4 regions of the Streptomyces sp. NPDC058239 genome follow, and region 1 is predicted to be linked to each of the others. Evidence: riboswitches for the same ligand, from Rfam matches in the RefSeq annotation. Region 1 holds a riboswitch; each other region holds the start of a gene.

Region 1 (4,563 bases):
CTGCGGCGCCGGGCCGTCCTCGGCCCCCGCCCCGATGATGTTGGCGGCGGCGGTCCGAGGGCCCTGGAGGGCGTTGTCCCAGTGGTGGATGAGAAGGCGTTCGCCGTACCGCAAGGAGGGGAACGAGGCGCAGTCACCGACCGCGTACACATCGGGGAGCGAGGTGCGCAGCGCCCCGTCGGCGGTCACCGATCCGTCGGGGCCGAGCGCGATACCGGAGCCGGCCAGCCAGCCCGTGGCGGGCCGTGCGCCGATTCCGACGACGACCGCTCCGGCCGGGATCGTGCGGCCGTCCGCGAGGATCACCCGGCCGGGTTCGATGCGGGCGACCCGGGCTCCGGTGAGGAGTTCGGCGCCGCTCTCGGCGTACCAGGCGGTCATCGGGGCGGCGACCTCGGCGGGCATCGCGTCCGCGAGGGGCCGGTCGGCGGCCTCGACGACGGTGACCTCGCAGCCCGCGGCGCGGGCCGCGGTGGCGAACTCGGCGCCGATCCAGCCCGCGCCGACGACCACGACGCCGTGCTGCCCGTCGAGTACGGGCCGCAGCCGTGCCGCGTCGTCGAGGGTGCGCAGCAGATGGACGCCGGGAACACCCTCGGCGCCGGGCAGGACAACCGGTTCGGCGCCGGTCGCGATCACCAGGACGTCGTACGCAACGGGTCCTGACGGGGTGTCCAGCTCATGCGCGCCCGGTCGTACACCGGTGACTTCGCGGCCCAGCTGCAGATCGATGTCCAGCGCCTCGAAGTCGACGTCGAAGGCGGAGTCCTCGGCCTTGCCGAGCAGTACCGCCTTGGACAGCGGGGGCCGGTCGTAGGGCTGGTGCGGTTCGGCGCCGATCAGGGCGACGGAGCCGGTGAAGCCCTGTTCCCGCAGGGCCACCGCCGTCTGCACGCCTGCCATGCCCGCGCCGACGATGACGACACGGCGTCCTGCCTGCCGGTCCGGCTGCTCTGACTGCTGCTGCTCGCTCACCCGTACACCTTAAGCATCTGACGGTTCGTCAGGAAGAGGGGAACTCTTCGACCGTGCTCGTACCACTGCCCTCCTGCGACTCCCACTCCCACCGCTCGTCCAGCCGGACCCGGCCGTCCGCGAGGTCGACGACAGTGGAGACACAGTGACCGGAGGATGTCGTGCCGTCCTGCTTCAGCTGGACGGAGGGGCACCTCCCATGCCTTTGAGGCCATGGGGGAGGAAGTCGAGGGTGTCGTCGACGCGGGTACCGACGAGATGGCCGCGGACCACGTCGCCGCCCGCGTACTCGGCCCAGACCTGGCCGTCCTTCTCGTGGTACGTGAAGCGGGTACGGGTACCGACCTGTCCCGGGGCCTGGTCGGCGACCGGTGAGAGAACGAGTCCGTCGAGCGAACGGGCCACGGTGGCTGCTCCCTTACCCGGTCCGGGGGACGGGGTCTAGGGTGGCGACGTAAAACACTCGCGGGAGCCCGGACGCACCGGGCTGAGAGGGAGGCTGGGGCGGCCTTCGACCGTACGAACCTGATCCGGGTCATGCCGGCGAAGGGAGGGGCTGGACGCCCATGCGTTCTTCTCGCAACGGAAACGGATCCGATGTCCTTGTCGTCGGGGGCGGGATCATCGGTCTGGTGACCGCCTGGCGGGCCGCGCAACGCGGACTGCGTACCGCGGTCGTCGATCCCGAACCGGGTGGCGGAGCCGCCCGGGTGGCGGCCGGCATGCTGGCCGCCGTCACCGAACTCCACTACGGCGAACAGATGCTGCTGGGCCTCAATGTCGCCTCGGCCGCCCGCTATCCGGCCTTCGCGGCCGAGCTGGAGGCGGCGAGCGGACAGGGGACGGGCTTTCGCGCCTGCGGCACCCTGGCCGTCGCGCTGGACTCCGACGACCGTGCCCATCTGCGGGATCTGCACGCCCTGCAGCAGCGTTCGGGCCTGGAGTCGGAGTGGCTCACCGGCCGCGAATGCCGCCGCCTGGAGCCGATGCTCGCGCCGGGCGTCCGCGGCGGTCTGCGGGTCGACGGCGACCACCAGATCGATCCCCGCCGGCTGGCCGCCGCACTGCTGACCGCCTGCGAGCGGGCCGGGGTGATCTTCCATCGCGGATGGGTGGAACGCCTGACGGTGACACACGACCGGGCCGCCGGAGCCGTGCTCGCCGGGGGTACGGAGCTCGCCGCCGACCAGGTCGTACTCGCCGCGGGCAGCCTCAGCGGCCGGCTCCCGGGGCTGCCGGACGAGGTCGTGCCGCCGGTCCGGCCGGTGAAGGGACAGGTGCTGCGGCTGACCGTGCCCGCCGCGTACGCACCGTTCCTCACCCGGACGGTCCGGGCCGTGGTTCGGGGCAGCCATGTCTATCTCGTACCGCGCGAGAACGGCGAACTGGTCGTCGGCGCCACCAGCGAGGAGATGGGCTGGGACACCACCGTCACCGCGGGCGGCGTCTACGAGCTGCTGCGGGACGCCCACGAGCTGGTGCCCGGCATCACCGAGCTGCCGCTCACCGAGACCCGGGCCGGTCTGCGCCCCGCCTCCCCCGACAACGCCCCGCTGCTCGGCCCCACCGCCCTGCCCGGCCTCCACCTCGCCACCGGCCACCACCGCAACGGGGTGCTGCTGACCCCCGTCACCGGCGACGTCATGGCGGAGTTCCTCACCACAGGCGAGCTGCCCGAGGTGGCCCGCCCCTTCACCCCGCACCGTTTCTCGTCCGCCGCCGTCTCCGTACGTCAGGAGCAGCCCGCATGACCGATTCCGCGCCCCTCTCCGTGTCCGTGAACGGCGAGGTCCGTCTCCTCGCCGCGGGCACCACCCTGGACACCCTTGTCGCCACCCTGACCGCCGCGCACTCCGGCGTCGCGGCCGCCGTCAACGAGACCGTCGTCCCGCGCGGCCAGTGGTCCACCGCCGCACTCGGTGACGGTGACCGCGTCGAGGTCCTGACCGCGGTCCAGGGAGGCTGACCATGTCCGACGACCTCTTCACCCTCGGCGACACCGCCTTCGGCTCCCGGCTGATCATGGGAACCGGCGGGGCGCCCAGCCTCGACGTGCTGGAACGCTCCCTGACCGCCTCCGGTACCGAGCTCACCACCGTCGCGATGCGCCGCCTCGATCCGACCGTGCAGGGCTCGGTGCTCTCCGTGCTCCAGCGGCTCTCCATCCGCGTACTGCCGAACACGGCGGGCTGCTTCACCGCGGGCGAGGCCGTGCTGACCGCCCGGCTGGCCCGCGAGGCGCTCGGCACCGACTGGATCAAGCTGGAGGTGGTGGCCGACGAGCGGACCCTGCTGCCCGACCCGATCGAGCTGCTGGACGCCGCGGAGACCCTGGTGGACGACGGCTTCACCGTGCTTCCGTACACCAATGACGACCCCGTGCTGGCCCGCAGGCTCCAGGATGTGGGGTGCGCGGCGATCATGCCGCTCGGCTCCCCCATCGGCTCCGGCCTCGGCATCCGCAATCCGCACAACTTCCAGCTGATCGTCGAGCAGGCCCGGGTGCCGGTGATTCTCGACGCGGGCGCCGGGACGGCCTCGGACGCGGCGCTCGCGATGGAGCTGGGGTGCGCGGCGGTGATGCTGGCGTCCGCGGTGACCCGGGCCCAGGAGCCCGAGCTGATGGCCGCGGCGATGCGGCATGCGGTGGAGGGCGGGCGGCTGGCGTACCGCGCGGGCCGGATCCCGCGCCGCCACTTCGCCGAGGCCTCGTCGCCGGTGGAGGGACGCGCGGTGCTGGACCCGGAGCGCCCGGCGTTCTGACCCACCGGACCGCCGGCGGCGGCTGCGGCACGCATGTCCCTGTCACGGCTCGGCTGCAGTACGGCCCCGGGTCCGCCCCGGCCGGTGGGCCGTGTCCGTGGCGGCTCGTAGACTCGCATGCGTGGATACGACCCTCCAGGACCCTCTCGTCGGGCAGCTGCTCGACGGCCGCTACCGCGTCGATGCCCGCATCGCCGTGGGCGGCATGGCCACGGTCTACCGGGCCGTGGACACCCGGCTCGACCGGGTGCTCGCCCTCAAGGTGATGCACCCGGCGCTCGCCACGGACGCCTCTTTCGTCGAGCGCTTCATCCGCGAGGCCAAGTCCGTGGCCCGGCTCGCGCACCCCAATGTCGTCGCGGTCTTCGACCAGGGCGCCCAGGGGCAGTACGTCTACCTCGCGATGGAGTACGTCGCGGGCTGCACCCTGCGCGACGTACTGCGCGAGCGCGGCGCCCTGCAGCCGAGGGCCGCACTGGACATCCTGGAGCCGGTGCTCGCCGCCCTCGGCGCCGCGCACCGGGCAGGCTTCGTGCACCGCGACATGAAGCCTGAGAACGTCCTGATAGGGGACGACGGCCGGGTCAAGGTCGCCGACTTCGGTCTCGTACGAGCCGTGGGCGCCGTCACCAACACCACCGGGTCCGTCCTGGGCACCGTCTCCTATCTCGCCCCCGAGCAGATAGAGCACGGCACGGCGGACACCCGCACCGATGTGTACGCCTGCGGTGTCGTCCTGTACGAGATGCTGACCGGCTCCAAGCCGCACGCCGGCGACACCCCCGCCCAGGTCATCTACCAGCACCTCAACGAGGACGTCCCGGC
Region 2 (4,563 bases), on a different contig from region 1:
TCTGGAGAACCGCGAGAAGACCAGCGAGCTGGCGGCCGCGACCGGCGCGACCGCAGCGGTCAACGCCGGGTTCTTCGTCCTCGACCCGCGCGCCGGAGCACCGGGCGATCCGGCCGGCGTCGGCGTCTACGACGGCCGGCTGCTGAGCGAGCCCGTGAACGGGCGCCCCGGCCTGGTGATACGCGACTCCGGCCGGCACAGCAGGGTCGCCCGGCTCACCTGGAAGGGGCGAGTCGTCGGCCGGGACGCGTCGCAACCCCTGGACGGCATCGACCGCGTACCGGGCTTGATCAGGAACTGCGGCGGCACCGCCGACGACACTCCGACCTCGCTGCCCCTGCACGACGTGACCTGCACCGACCGCGACGAGCTCGTCGCCTTCACGCCTGAATACGGTCGGCAGACGCCACAGGGAGACGGCCTCGAGGCCGTACTGGACACCCGCGGACGGGTCCTGGAGCTGCGCTCACCACGCGGCGGACCGCTGCCGGCCGGCGGCAGCTCCGTGCAGGCGACCGGCACCCGTGTCGCCACCCTGGCCGCTCTGGCGCAGGTCGGCCGGCCCCTGCGCGTCGAGAGGACGTTGCGGGACGGCAGCGGCCATAAGGTCTCGCCGTCACCGGCGACCAGCATCCTCAACGGTGGTCCCGAACTGGTCCGCGACGGACGTCTGCACGTCACGCCTGCGACCGACGGGATGGTGCAGCCCGGCAACGCGAGCTTCTACTACGGCTGGGTGCACAAGCGCAATCCACGCACGCTGGCCGGGGTGGACGCCTCCGGCAGGACCGTACTGGTCACGGCCGACGGACGCAGCACGGACGCGCTCGGGCTGAGCATCCCCGAGAGCGCAGCCGTCGCCCGGGCACTCGGCCTGCGCGACGCGGTCAATCTTGACGGCGGCGGGTCGACCACCATGGTGGTCGACGGAGAAGTGATCAACGACCCGTCCGACGCGGCCGGTGAACGCCCCGTCGGGGACGCGCTGCTGATCCTGCCCGACCGGGGCTGACCGAGCCCGGTCCGAGAAGGCCCGAGCCAGCGACCACCCACCGTCAGGAGCCGCCATGACCGCCATACCGATCCGCCGAGCCCGCCTCCTGCTCGTCCTTGCCGCGCTGCTGCTCACTCTGGCGTCGATACCGGCGGCGCCGGCCACCGCGTCGACGGTGTCACCCGCCGCGGAAGCGGGCGGGCTCGGGCCCTCGACCCGGGGTGCAGAGGTCGTCGCCTTCACCCAGGTAGCCGACCGGCAGGTCGACTTGTCGGTCCGTTCACCGGCCCTCGGCGGCCGGACGGTGAACGTGCGTCTGCTCACGCCCGATGGCTGGGACCCCAGCGACCGGAGCCGGCACTGGCCGACCCTCTGGCTGCTGCACGGCTGCTGCGGGGACTACACGTCGTGGACCAGCCAGACCGACGTCGCGCGGACCGACAGCCTGCGCGACGTCCTCGTGGTCATGCCGGAGGCCGGCTGGAACGGCTGGTACAGCGACTGGTGGAACTACGGCCAGGGTGGTGACCCGGCGTGGGAGACCTTCCACACCAAGGAGCTGCGCCTCCTCCTCGAGCACGACTGGGGGGCGAGCAGGAACCGCGTCGTGGCGGGACTTTCGATGGGTGGCCAGGGCGCCCTGCTGTATGCCGCCCGGCACCCCGGGATGTTCAAGGCAGCTGCGGCGTACTCCGGCTCTGTGCACCCGCTGCTCAACGACGAGTCGATGAACCGCATCATGGGTTTCTTCGCCGGTCAGGGCAACGACCCGCTGAGGGTCTGGGGCGACCCGGTCGCGCAACGTGATGTCTGGGCGGCCCACGACCCGTTCCACCTGGCCAAGCGCCTCAAGTCGATCCCCGTCTACCTGTCCTGCGGCGACGGCACCACCGGCCCCTTGGACCCGCCGGGCACCACGAGCGCGCTCGAAGCGGACTTCAACAGGCAGAACCAGGCCCTTGCGAGCGAGCTCGGACGCAACGGCGCGAAGCACGTGACCACCCACTTCTACGGACCGGGGACCCACGGCTGGGCGTACTGGCAGCGTGAGTTGCACTCCTCGCTGCCGATGCTGCTCCACGCTCTGCGGGCCGACGGCTGACCGGCCATGTGCCGAGATCATCCGCCCGGGCATCTCCGCCGCGCCATGGTCGGCCGTGTATCGGACGAGCCCCCGGCCGGGCGGGGGAGAGCGTGGGATCGTCACCGGTTACGGAGAGCTCGTCCGCATGCTGTGCCATTCCACCACCGGCTCGGCCCGAGTGTCCCGCCCCCGAAACCGCATGTCGCCCGGCCTTCGCTGGAAAGATTCGGTCCATGAACGACAGCACCCCTGCCCAGAGGGCCCGCGAGCTGCTCACCCAGGCATCCCAGCACCCGGTTGCCAGTCCTCAGCGCGACGCGCTGGTGGCCGAAGCCGCCGTGTGGGCACGGCTGGAGCACGCAGCTGTCATGGAGCATCACACGGCCGCAGCGGTCGACATCGAGTCCGCCCTGGCCTCCTTCGCCGACCCCGTGCAGAAACTCGGCAGCGAGCTCGGCAACCTGACCGAGCACATCAAGCTCGGCCAAAGGTGAGCGAGCACGCCGAGGGAGGGCATGGCGGGGGTCACGTGCTGCGATGACGGTGAGGCGCTGGAGCAGGCCGCGGGGCGGGGTGCTCTTCGAAACCGCTGAACGCCGACTCGCGGAAGGCCGTCCTCGTGCTGTGCGCCGACGGCCTCCTCCGGACACCGGACCGGGAGCGCCCCGCCCTCGCGCCGCGCGGATCAGCGACGAGGGCGGCCGCGGGGGGTGACCCGGCTCACCTCCCGCTGGGGCTCCCATCACGACGTCGACGGCAGACCATCCGGGCCGAGCAGCCCCTTGCTCCTGTCGGAGATCCTTTCGGAGTACCGGTCCCGGCGAGGTGAGGGCCGGAGCGATCGGGTTAGTCTGTCCGTCGTACCGGACACGGGGTGCCCCATCCGAGGGCTGAGATCACACCCGTCGAACCTGAACCAGTTCGTACTGGCGGAGGGATGTCTTCCATGCCTTTGGTGCATGCATCCGGCGGTCTGCCCGCCGACGGCCGACCGGCCGTTTTCGACGGACGGATGCCGACGGCCCCCGGCGACCTCCGTGTGGAAGCGCACGGTATAGAGCCGGTCCCCGAGAGCAACCGCTACGGCGGTCCCGGGCGCCTGTTCACCGTATGGTTCGCTCCCAATCTGACCATGACCGGCGTGTTCACCGGCACCGTCGGCATCGCCCTCGGCCTGGACTTCGCAGCCGCGCTCACCGCCGTCGTGCTGGGCACCGTGCTCGGCGCGGTGCCCACCGCCTACCTGGGCACTTGGGGGAGCCAGACCGGTGCCGGGCAGCTGCCGCTGGCCCGGCTCGCCTTCGGCCGCGGCGTGGCGGTGCCCGGCATCCTGCAGTGGCTGTCCTCGGTCGCCTGGGACGCGCTGATCGGGCTGTTCGGCGGGGACGCGCTCGCGCGGCTGTGCGGCTGGCCGTTCTGGCTCGGTGTCCTGGTCATGCTGGTGGCCCAGGGCGCCCTCGGCGTGCTGGGCTACGAGGCCATCCACCGGCTTCAGATCGTCATGACCTTCGTACTCGCCGCCGCATTCGCGCTGATCGCCTGGCGACTGCTCGACGGTGTCCACCCCGCCGGCACCGGTACCGCGCACGGCGCCGACCAGGTCGGCGCGTTCGTCCTGACCAGCACCATCGCGCTGAGTCTGACCCTGTCCTGGGCTCCGTACGCCAGCGACTTCAGCCGCTACCTGCCGCGCACCACCTCGCGCCCACGCATGTTCTGGTGCACGCTGCTCGGCCTCGTGGTGTCCTTCGTCGCCGTACAGACACTCGGCCTGTGGGGTGCCTCGGTGCTGACCGACCAGACCGCCGCGGGCGTGGACGAGCTGCTGGGCGGCGGGGTGCTGGGCGCGTTCGGACTGCTCGCCGTGGCGCTGGCGGCCCTCAGCAGCAACGCCATGAACGACTACAGCGGTTCCCTGGCGCTGCAGACCGTGGGAGTGCGCCTTCCGCGCCCGGCGGCTGCCGCCCTCGCCGCCGTGCTCGGCTTCCCTCTGGTGCTGTGGATGCACGCCGCCGACACCACGGCCCGCTTCCAGAACGTGCTGCTGTTCGTCGGCTACTGGATTCCCGGTTTCGTGGCGATCGTCGTCGTCGACTGGCTCGCCCGGGCCCGGGCGCGGGGCGGCGCCGCGATCGACCTCGCCGTCGAGACCACCCGGGCACAGCCCGGATGGCCCCCGTTGCTGGCGTTCGTCGTCGCCTTCGCCGCCGCCGTGCCGTTCATGGACACCAGTCTGTATGTGGGCCCGGTGGCGGCTGCCCTGCACGGCGCCGACCTCTCGTACTACGTGGCGTTTCTCGTGGCCCTGGCGGTATACGCGCCGCTGCGGCTGCGTCACCGACCGCAGGACTGACCGCCGTCGGCCGACGGATCCCGACGGCCCCCGGCGTCCCGACAGCATCCCCTCCCGCACGGAGCGACTCCGAATGCCCTCGACATCCGTCGATCACACAGCCTTCGTCCCGCAGGCCCTCGCACGCGTGCG
Region 3 (4,563 bases), on a different contig from region 1:
CGACGCAGGTAGAGACGCTGACGACCGTGATGACCGGGACCAGGGGGCCGCACGCCTGAGCGACGGCCCCCTGTTCCGTGACGAGAAGCCGCAGGAGCCCATGTCCACCGCGCCACCGCCCCCGCAGAAGAAACGTGCGGGCCGTGATCTGCGATCCGCAATAGGGGTCGGTGTGGGGCTCGGCGCCATCATCGTCGCCTCGTTGTTCATCGTGAAGGCCGTCTTCGTCGGTGTGATCGCCGTCGCCGTCGTCGTGGGCCTGTGGGAGCTCACCTCCCGGCTGCAGGAGCGCAAGGGCATCAAGGCGCCGCTCATCCCGCTGGCGGTCGGTGGCGCGGCGATGGTGGTGGCCGGGTACGCACGGGGCGCCGAGGGCGCCTGGGTGGCGATGGCGCTGACCGCACTCGCGGTGCTCGTCTGGCGGATGACCGAGCCTCCCGAGGGCTACCTCAAGGACGTTACGGCCGGCGTGTTCGCCGCGTTCTACGTACCGTTCCTGGCCACCTTCGTCGCCATGCTCCTGACTGCGGACGACGGCCCTCAGCGGGTGCTCACCTTCCTGCTGCTGACCGTGGTCAGCGACACGGGTGCGTACGCCGTCGGCTGGCGCTTCGGCAAGCACAAGCTCGCGCCGCGCATCAGCCCCGGAAAGACCCGCGAGGGCCTGTTCGGGGCCGTCGCCTTCGCGATGGTCGCCGGTGCGCTGTGCATGCAGTTCCTGATCGACGGCGGTTCCTGGTGGCAGGGACTGCTGCTGGGGTTCGCGGTCGCGGCCAGTGCCACTCTCGGTGACCTGGGCGAGTCGATGATCAAGCGGGACCTCGGGATCAAGGACATGGGCACGCTGCTGCCGGGCCACGGCGGCATCATGGACCGGCTGGACTCGCTGCTGCCGACCGCCCCGGTGGTCTGGCTGCTGCTGGTGCTGTTCGTGGGTTCCGGCTGATCCCCGAGTTCTGCCGCCCTGACCTGGGCTTTTGCGAGTGAGGGTCCGTTGTCCACAGGGCGGCGGGCCCTCACTGTTCTGTCTGCGACACTGGATGAACCATGCCTAAGCCCGGAGAACTCACTTTCGTCGCGCCCCGCGGAGCCAAGAAGCCGCCGCGGCACCTCGCCGACCTCACGCCCGCCGAGCGCAAGGAAGCCGTCGCCGCGATCGGCGAGAAGCCGTTCCGCGCCCAGCAGCTCTCACAGCACTACTTCGCGCGGTACGCGCACGACCCGGCAGAGTGGACCAACATCCCGGCCGGTTCGCGGGACAAGCTCGCCGAGGCGATGTTCCCCGACCTGATGTCGGTGGTCCGCCACATCAGCTGTGACGACGACACCACCCGTAAGACGCTGTGGAAGCTGCACGACGGGACGCTCGTGGAGTCCGTCCTGATGCGCTACCCGGAGCGGGTGACGATGTGCATCTCCTCGCAGGCGGGATGCGGGATGAACTGCCCGTTCTGCGCCACGGGGCAGGCCGGTCTCGACCGCAATCTGTCGACCGCGGAGATCGTCCACCAGATCGTGGACGGCATGCGCGCGCTGCGCGACGGGGAGGTCCCCGGTGGTCCGGCGCGGCTCTCCAACATCGTCTTCATGGGCATGGGCGAGCCGCTCGCCAACTACAACCGGGTGGTCGGCGCGATCCGCCGGCTGACCGACCCCGAGCCGGACGGGCTGGGGCTCTCGCAGCGCGGGATCACCGTGTCCACCGTGGGCCTGGTGCCCGCGATGCTCCGCTTCGCCGACGAGGGCTTCAAGTGCCGTCTCGCCGTCTCCCTGCACGCACCGGACGACGAGCTGCGCGACACGCTCGTCCCGGTGAACACGCGCTGGAAGGTGGGCGAGGTGCTGGACGCCGCGTGGGAGTACGCGGAGAAGTCCGGCCGCCGCATCTCCATCGAGTACGCGCTGATCCGGGACATCAACGACCAGGCGTGGCGTGGTGACCGGCTCGGCCGGCTCCTCAAGGGCAAGCGTGTGCACGTCAACCTGATCCCGCTGAACCCGACGCCCGGCTCCAAGTGGACCGCCTCGCGGCCCGAGGACGAGAAGGCGTTCGTCGACGCGATCGCGGCACACGGAGTGCCGGTGACCGTGCGGGACACCCGCGGCCAGGAGATCGACGGGGCCTGCGGGCAGTTGGCGGCAGCCGAGCGCTGAGGCCGGAACGGCCCGTGTAGCCTGGGCCTGAAATCAACTTCATATTCCGACAGGGGAGCGCCACAGCGCTGAGAGTGCGGCACCGAGAACAGGTCGGCCGCAGACCCTCTGAACCTCGCCCGGGTCATTCCGGGTAGGAAGTTCGGTCATCAACTCATGCTGTTGCGCCCTGCCCGCTTTTCCAGGGGCAGGGCCGCGTCTCTTCCTGGCCAAAACCCAGGAGGAATCCACAATGAGCACCACACGCAGAACCAAGCAGCTTGCGGCGACGGCTGTCGCCGCCGCGCTCGGCGTCACGGCACTTGCCGGATGCGGGAGCTCCGACAAGTCGGACTCCGGTTCCGGCGGTACGAAGAGCTCCGGTTCGAAGACCGTGACTCTTGTCAGCCATGACTCCTTCAACGCCTCCAAGGATGTGCTCAAGGAGTTCACCGAGGAGACCGGCTACACCGTCAAGGTGCTGAAGAGCGGTGACGCGGGTGTCGCGCTCAACCAGGAAATCCTGACCAAGGGCTCCCCGCGGGGAGATGTGTTCTTCGGTGTCGACAACACCCTGCTCTCCCGCGCTCTCGACAGCGGTCTCTTCACGCCGTACGAGGCGAAGGGCATCGATCAGGTGGCGGCCGGCACCCAACTGGACGCCGAGCACCGGGTCACCCCGATCGACACCGGCGACATCTGCATCAACTACGACAAGAAGTACTTCGCCGACAAGAAGCTCGCGCCGCCGCAGTCCTTCGACGACCTGGCGAAGCCCGAGTACAAGAACCTCCTCGTCACCGAGAACGCCGGGACCTCCTCGCCCGGCCTCGGCTTCCTCCTCGGCACCGTCGCCACCTACGGCGAGAAGGGCTACCAGGACTACTGGAAGAAGCTGAAGAGCAACGGCGTCAAGGTCGTCGACGGCTGGGAGCAGGCGTACAACGAGGAGTTCTCCGGCTCCGCGGGCGGTAAGAAGGCCAAGGCCGACCGGCCGCTCGTCGTCTCGTACGCCTCCAGCCCGCCCGTCGAGGTGCTGTACGCGAAGCCGCAGCCGGCCGAGGCCCCGACCGGGGTCGCCACCGGGACCTGCTTCCGTCAGATCGAATTCGCGGGTCTGTTGAACGGCGCGAAGAACGAGGCGGGTGGCAAGGCCCTGCTGGACTTCCTGATCAGCAAGAAATTCCAGGAGGACATGCCACTCAACATGTTCGTGAACCCGGTCACCAAGAGCGCGGAACTGCCGGAACTCTTCACGAAGTTCGGTGCGACGGTGGACAGGCCGGCGACCGTCGCCCCCGACGAGATTTCCAAGAACCGTGAGCAGTGGGTTCAGTCGTGGTCCTCGCTCGTAGTGAAGTAGCGAAGACCCCCGTACGCGGAACGGACGCGGGCGGGAGGGGCGAGCACGGGAAGAGCGAGCACGGGGAAGGGCCGCGCGGGAAGAGGCCGCGCGCCTGCTCCGGGCACGCGAACTCGGCGCGCGCAAAGGCGTGGCGCGCGAGCGCGGTGCGGCTCGGCCTGATGGCCGTGCCCGTCGCGTTCTTCGCGCTGTTCTTCGCCTACCCCGTCGCCGCGATCGTCGGCCGTGGACTGAAGGTGGACGGGGGCTGGCAGTTCGGCCGGATCGGCGAAGTGCTGACCCGGCCGGACATTCGCGACGTCCTCTGGTTCACCACCTGGCAGGCGCTCGCCTCGACCGCGCTGACCCTGCTGATCGCGCTGCCCGGCGCCTATGTCTTCGCCCGCTTCGACTTCCCCGGCAAACAACTGCTGCGGGCGGTCGTCACCGTGCCGTTCGTCCTGCCGACCGTCGTCGTCGGGACCGCCTTCCTCGCGCTGCTGGGACGCGGCGGGTTTCTCGACGAACTCTGGGGCGTACGGCTCGACACCACCGTCTGGGCAATCCTGCTCGCCCATGTCTTCTTCAACTACGCGGTGGTCGTGCGGACCGTGGGCGGGCTGTGGTCACAGCTCGACCCACGGCAGGAGGAGGCCGCCCGGGTGCTGGGCGCCGGGCGGTTCGCCGCCTGGCGGCGGGTCACCCTGCCGGCCCTCGCGCCCGCCGTGGCCGCCGCCGCGCTGATGGTCTTCCTCTTCACCTTCACCTCCTTCGGGGTCGTACAGATCCTCGGCGGCCCGGGGTACTCCACGCTGGAGGTGGAGATCTACCGGCAGACCGCCCAACTGCTCGCCCTGCCGACAGCCGCCGTGCTGACGCTGGTGCAGTTCGCCGCGGTCGGTGCGATCCTCGCCGTCCACGCGTGGACCGTACGGCGCAGGGAGACCGCGCTGAAGCTGGTCGACCCGGCACAGACCGCCCGCAGGCCGCGCGGCGCCGGGCAGTGGGCGCTGCTCTGCGGGGTGCTGCTGACCGTGCTCGTGCTGATACTGCTGCCGCTCGGGGTGCTGGTCGAGCGCTCGCTGGAC
Region 4 (4,563 bases), on a different contig from region 1:
ACCCCGTGCCGTGGGCGCTCTACCATCGGCGTATCAGTAGCAGGCTCTCCTCCGTTTCCGCCCAACTGCCCGGTCCGAGCGGGTACTCAGGCCCTACGGAGCATCGGGGGATGCACATGAACAGCGCTCCGCACCTGCTGACCGAGGACCGCCCGGAGTACGAGCGGATCCTCGACGACGCACTGCGTCACGCCCATGAACGACCGGATCTGGCCGCGGTCGGCGAGCGGCTCAACGCCGTGCAGCTGCGCACCATGGCACTGGACGCCACGGCGCTGATCACCGCGACGGCCGCCACCGAGTACGAGCACTATGTGAAGGCCCGCGAAGAGCTGCGCAGACCGGCCGAAGGAGCAGGCCAGGATCCGGGCCCCGGGTCCGGCACTGACGGCCCGAACCAGTCGGGCGCCGGCATAGGAGCCGTCGTCACGGTCCTGGCGCCCGTGCTGGCCGGCACGGCCGCGTTCATATTCCTGCTGTCCGGCTATCTGCTGAGACTGCTCAATCCGCCGCCATCCTTCGCCTCCACCATGGTCGCCGCGGGCTGGTTCTTCGCGGCGGTCATGGCCGCCGCCATCCTGGCCGCCGCCGTCGGACTGCTCATCACCGCGCTGCGCAACGGTTCGACGTCGCAGCCCGCCGAGGATGCCGAGAACGAGTTGCCGGAGGATGTGGCGCGCGCGAGAGAGGCATGGCGCCACGCACTGCTGGAGCGCGGCATACTGCCGTTCCTGCGGGACGCGCTCGCCGACCCCGACGCCGGCCGCGCGTCGCGCACACCGCATCGTTCGGCGAACCGCATCCCGAAGATCGGCTACAGCCGGCCGGACTTCACCAGCCCGGACGACGGCCCGGCGGCGGGCCCCCGCCCGACATTCACCAGCCCGGACTTCACCAGCCCCGACTTCGGCGGCCCCGAGCACGAGTTGGACTGACCGGGTCCGGGCACCGGGCCCGTACCGACGACGGGACGCCGTCCCGAGAAGCCCTGGCCTCTCGGGACGGCGTCCCCTTGTGCGCGTCCCACTCAGTCCGCGATCGGCAGATAGACCCGGTTGCCGGCCGCCGCGAACTCCTTGGACTTCTCCGCCATGCCCGCGTCGATCTCCGCCTGGGAACCGCCGTGTTCACGACGGATGTCCTGGGAGATCTTCATCGAGCAGAACTTCGGGCCGCACATCGAGCAGAAGTGCGCCGTCTTCGCCGGCTCGGCCGGCAGCGTCTCGTCGTGGAACTCCCGAGCCGTGACCGGGTCGAGAGCCAGATTGAACTGGTCCTCCCAGCGGAATTCGAAACGGGCGTCGGAGAGCGCGTCGTCCCAGTCCTGCGCCCCCGGGTGCCCCTTGGCGAGGTCCGCCGCATGGGCCGCGATCTTGTACGTGATGACGCCGGTCTTCACATCGTCCCGGTTGGGCAGGCCGAGGTGCTCCTTGGGCGTGACGTAGCAGAGCATCGCCGTGCCCCACCAGGCGATCATCGCCGCACCGATGCCCGAGGTGATGTGGTCGTACGCCGGGGCGACATCGGTGGTCAGCGGGCCGAGCGTGTAGAACGGCGCCTCCTCGCAGATCTCCTGCTGCAGGTCGATGTTCTCCTTGATCTTGTGCATCGGGACATGGCCCGGGCCCTCGATCATGGTCTGGACGCCGAACCGCTTGGCGATCGTGTTCAGCTCACCGAGCGTGCGCAGTTCGGCGAACTGGGCCTCGTCGTTGGCGTCGGCGATCGAGCCGGGGCGCAGCCCGTCGCCCAGCGAGTACGTCACGTCGTACGTGGCGAGGATCTCGCAGAGCTCCTCGAAGTGCTCATACAGGAACGACTCCTTGTGGTGCGCGAGGCACCACGCCGCCATGATCGAGCCACCGCGGGAGACGATGCCGGTCTTGCGGCGGGCGGTCAGCGGGACGTAGGGCAGGCGCACGCCGGCGTGGACCGTCATGTAGTCGACGCCCTGCTCGGCCTGCTCGATGACGGTGTCCTTGTAGATCTCCCAGGTCAGCTCCTCGGCCCGGCCGTCGACCTTTTCGAGGGCCTGGTAGAGGGGAACGGTGCCGATCGGCACGGGGGAGTTGCGCAGAACCCACTCACGGGTGGTGTGAATATTGCGGCCGGTGGAAAGGTCCATGACCGTGTCGGCGCCCCAGCGCGTCGCCCATGTCATCTTCTCCACCTCCTCCTCGATGGAGGACGTCACCGCGGAGTTGCCGATGTTGGCATTGACCTTCACCAGGAACCGCTTGCCGATGATCATCGGCTCGATCTCGGGGTGGTTGACGTTGGCCGGCAGCACGGCCCGGCCCGCGGCGATCTCCTCGCGCACCACCTCGGGTTCGACGTTCTCCCGGATCGCCACGTACTCCATCTCCGGGGTGATCTCGCCCCGGCGGGCGTACGCGAGCTGGGTCACCGGCCGCCCGTCCCGGCTGCGGCGGGGCAGGCGCGGGCGGCCGGGGAAGACCGCGTCGAGGTTGCGCAGCCCGCCACGCGGCGGGGTGTGCTTGAGCCCGTCGTCCTCGGGTCGGGCGGGGCGGCCCGGATACTCCTCGGTGTCGCCGCGCGCGATGATCCAGCTCTCCCGCAACGGTGCGAGCCCGCGCCGGACATCGGTCTCGGTGGTGGGATCGGTGTACGGGCCCGACGTGTCGTACAGCGTCACGTCCTTGCCGTTGGTGAGGTGCACCTGACGGACCGGCACCCGGAGGTCGGGGCGTGAGCCCTGGACGTACCCCTTGTGCCAGCCGATGGACTTCCCGGCCTCGTCGCTCTGGTTCGAGGCAGGCGTGCGTGCGTCCGATGTGGTCATGAGACCTACTCCCTACGCCGGCATTACCCGGTAACAGGTTCGGCGGTCGGCGCAGCCTCCTCCCGTACGGATGTACGGATATCAGCGCCCTCTCAGCCCGGTGCTCCGAGCTCCCGCGTGTGCAAAGGTTCCTCCACGCTAGCGCCCTGTCCGGCGTAATGAACAGAGGGCCCTTCTCTTCTTGCAATGATCGGCCGGTGACGTCCCCCCATACCGACCCCGAACCGCAGGGCCATCAGCACGGCCACTCGCACAGCCATGGCCCTGCCGAGCCCGTCTCCAAACATCTGCGCAAGGTCATCGCGGCCGTGCTGATCCCGTTCGCCACCGCGGTCGTCGTCTGCCTGGCGGTGCTCTGGCCGGGCGGCGCGCCCCCGCACGAGCGGACCGGTGTCGGTTTCGACCGGCAGACCCAGCAGGGAAAGGTGGTGAATATCGACAAGGTGAACTGCAAGGACGTGAACGCCGCCCAGACACCCATCAGCGGCGAGACCACCCCGCCGTCGGGTAGCGGGCCCGGGCTGTGCGAAAAGGCCACGGTCGAGGTGACGACCGGTCACGACAAGGGACGGACCTTCGTCGAGATCGTTCAGCCGGACGCACCCCGTCAGTTGCACGAAGGGCAGGGCGTGATCGTGGCGTACGCCCCCGACGCACCCCATGATCTGCAGTACTCGGTGACGGATGTGAACCGGAAGTTCCCGATGACGCTGCTGGCCGGGATCTTCGCCCTGGTCGTGATCGCGGTGGGCAGGATGCGTGGGGTGATGGCACTGGTCGCGCTCGCCGTGTCGTTCGCCGTGCTGACCCTGTTCATCCTCCCGGCCATCCTCCAAGGCTCGAATCCACTGCTCGTCGCGGTGGTCGGGGCAAGTGCGATCATGCTGATTGCGCTCTACATGTGCCACGGCCTGACCGCCCGCACGTCGGTCGCGGTGATCGGCACACTGATCTCACTGCTGCTGATCGGGCTGCTCGGATCTCTTTTCATCGGCTGGGCGAGCCTGACCGGCAACACCGACGACAGCACCGGCCTCATCCACGGCCTGTACCCGCACATCGACATGAGCGGTCTGCTGCTGGCCGGTGTCATCATCGGCTCGCTCGGAGTACTCGACGATGTGACGGTCACCCAGACATCGGCGGTCTGGGAGCTGCACCAGGCGAACCCGACGATGGGTGCCCGGGGGCTCTACCGGGCAGGGATCAGGATCGGGCGCGATCACATCGCCTCGGTCGTCAATACGCTGGTGCTCGCCTACGCGGGCGCCGCACTGCCGCTGCTGCTGCTGTTCTCGATCGCCCAGAGCAGCGTGGGGACGGTGGCCAACAGCGAGCTGGTGGCGGAGGAGATCGTACGAACGCTGGTCGGCTCGATCGGACTGGTCGCCTCGGTGCCGGTGACGACGGTGCTCGCTGCGCTGGTCGTCTCCGCGGACCGCACAGGGGCCGGCGCGGAAGCCGGAGCTTCGGCACCTGTACGGACCGGGAAAGGCCGTCGTCGTAGGACGAAGCCTTGAACGCCTCCATACGGAGAGCGATTCACCCATTCAGCAGGTGTTGTGTTCGACCGGGGGGCCGGTCGGCGGCGCCGCGCTCCTCAGCCGGCGTTCTGTTCCTCGGCGAGGATCCGGCCCAGGGCCTCTTCCAGGTTGCCCTCGAAGTCACCCAGCGTGCACTCCTGCCCGAGCGGCACGAGTTTGTCCGTCCGGTCGAGAAAGGCCACAAGCGGTGCCGTACCGGCCCTGAAGAGGGCGCGA

The links. Region 1 has a riboswitch for thiamine pyrophosphate ahead of thiO (glycine oxidase ThiO). Riboswitches for the same ligand answer to the same signal wherever they lie in the genome.
Region 2: another riboswitch for thiamine pyrophosphate. It lies ahead of ACFVYE_RS15560 (purine-cytosine permease family protein); the one in region 1 lies ahead of thiO (glycine oxidase ThiO).
Region 3: another riboswitch for thiamine pyrophosphate. It lies ahead of ACFVYE_RS22545 (thiamine ABC transporter substrate binding subunit); the one in region 1 lies ahead of thiO (glycine oxidase ThiO).
Region 4: another riboswitch for thiamine pyrophosphate. It lies ahead of thiC (phosphomethylpyrimidine synthase ThiC); the one in region 1 lies ahead of thiO (glycine oxidase ThiO).

The regions. Positions count from the first base shown of each region.
Region 1 is NZ_JBHVWS010000001.1:412,795-417,357, forward strand. Features, by position in the region: gene ACFVYE_RS01910 (NAD(P)/FAD-dependent oxidoreductase) at 1-975, opposite strand, end outside; partial or broken gene ACFVYE_RS01915 (hypothetical protein) at 1,004-1,380, opposite strand; TPP riboswitch at 1,431-1,544, shown strand; gene thiO (glycine oxidase ThiO) at 1,542-2,726, shown strand; gene thiS (sulfur carrier protein ThiS) at 2,723-2,941, shown strand; gene ACFVYE_RS01930 (thiazole synthase) at 2,944-3,738, shown strand; gene pknB (Stk1 family PASTA domain-containing Ser/Thr kinase) at 3,860-4,563, shown strand, end outside.
Region 2 is NZ_JBHVWS010000011.1:108,122-112,684, reverse strand. Features, by position in the region: gene ACFVYE_RS15575 (phosphodiester glycosidase family protein) at 1-1,012, shown strand, start outside; gene ACFVYE_RS15570 (alpha/beta hydrolase) at 1,068-2,096, shown strand; gene ACFVYE_RS15565 (hypothetical protein) at 2,312-2,572, shown strand; TPP riboswitch at 2,939-3,033, shown strand; gene ACFVYE_RS15560 (purine-cytosine permease family protein) at 3,025-4,431, shown strand; gene thiM (hydroxyethylthiazole kinase) at 4,505-4,563, shown strand, end outside.
Region 3 is NZ_JBHVWS010000021.1:51,699-56,261, reverse strand. Features, by position in the region: gene ACFVYE_RS22555 (phosphatidate cytidylyltransferase) at 1-946, shown strand, start outside; gene rlmN (23S rRNA (adenine(2503)-C(2))-methyltransferase RlmN) at 1,048-2,154, shown strand; TPP riboswitch at 2,196-2,312, shown strand; gene ACFVYE_RS22545 (thiamine ABC transporter substrate binding subunit) at 2,387-3,496, shown strand; gene ACFVYE_RS22540 (ABC transporter permease) at 3,658-4,563, shown strand, end outside.
Region 4 is NZ_JBHVWS010000028.1:38,175-42,737, reverse strand. Features, by position in the region: gene ACFVYE_RS26910 (hypothetical protein) at 111-935, shown strand; gene thiC (phosphomethylpyrimidine synthase ThiC) at 1,028-2,803, opposite strand; TPP riboswitch at 2,796-2,930, opposite strand; gene ACFVYE_RS26900 (YibE/F family protein) at 3,001-4,323, shown strand; gene ACFVYE_RS26895 (SsgA family sporulation/cell division regulator) at 4,404-4,563, opposite strand, start outside.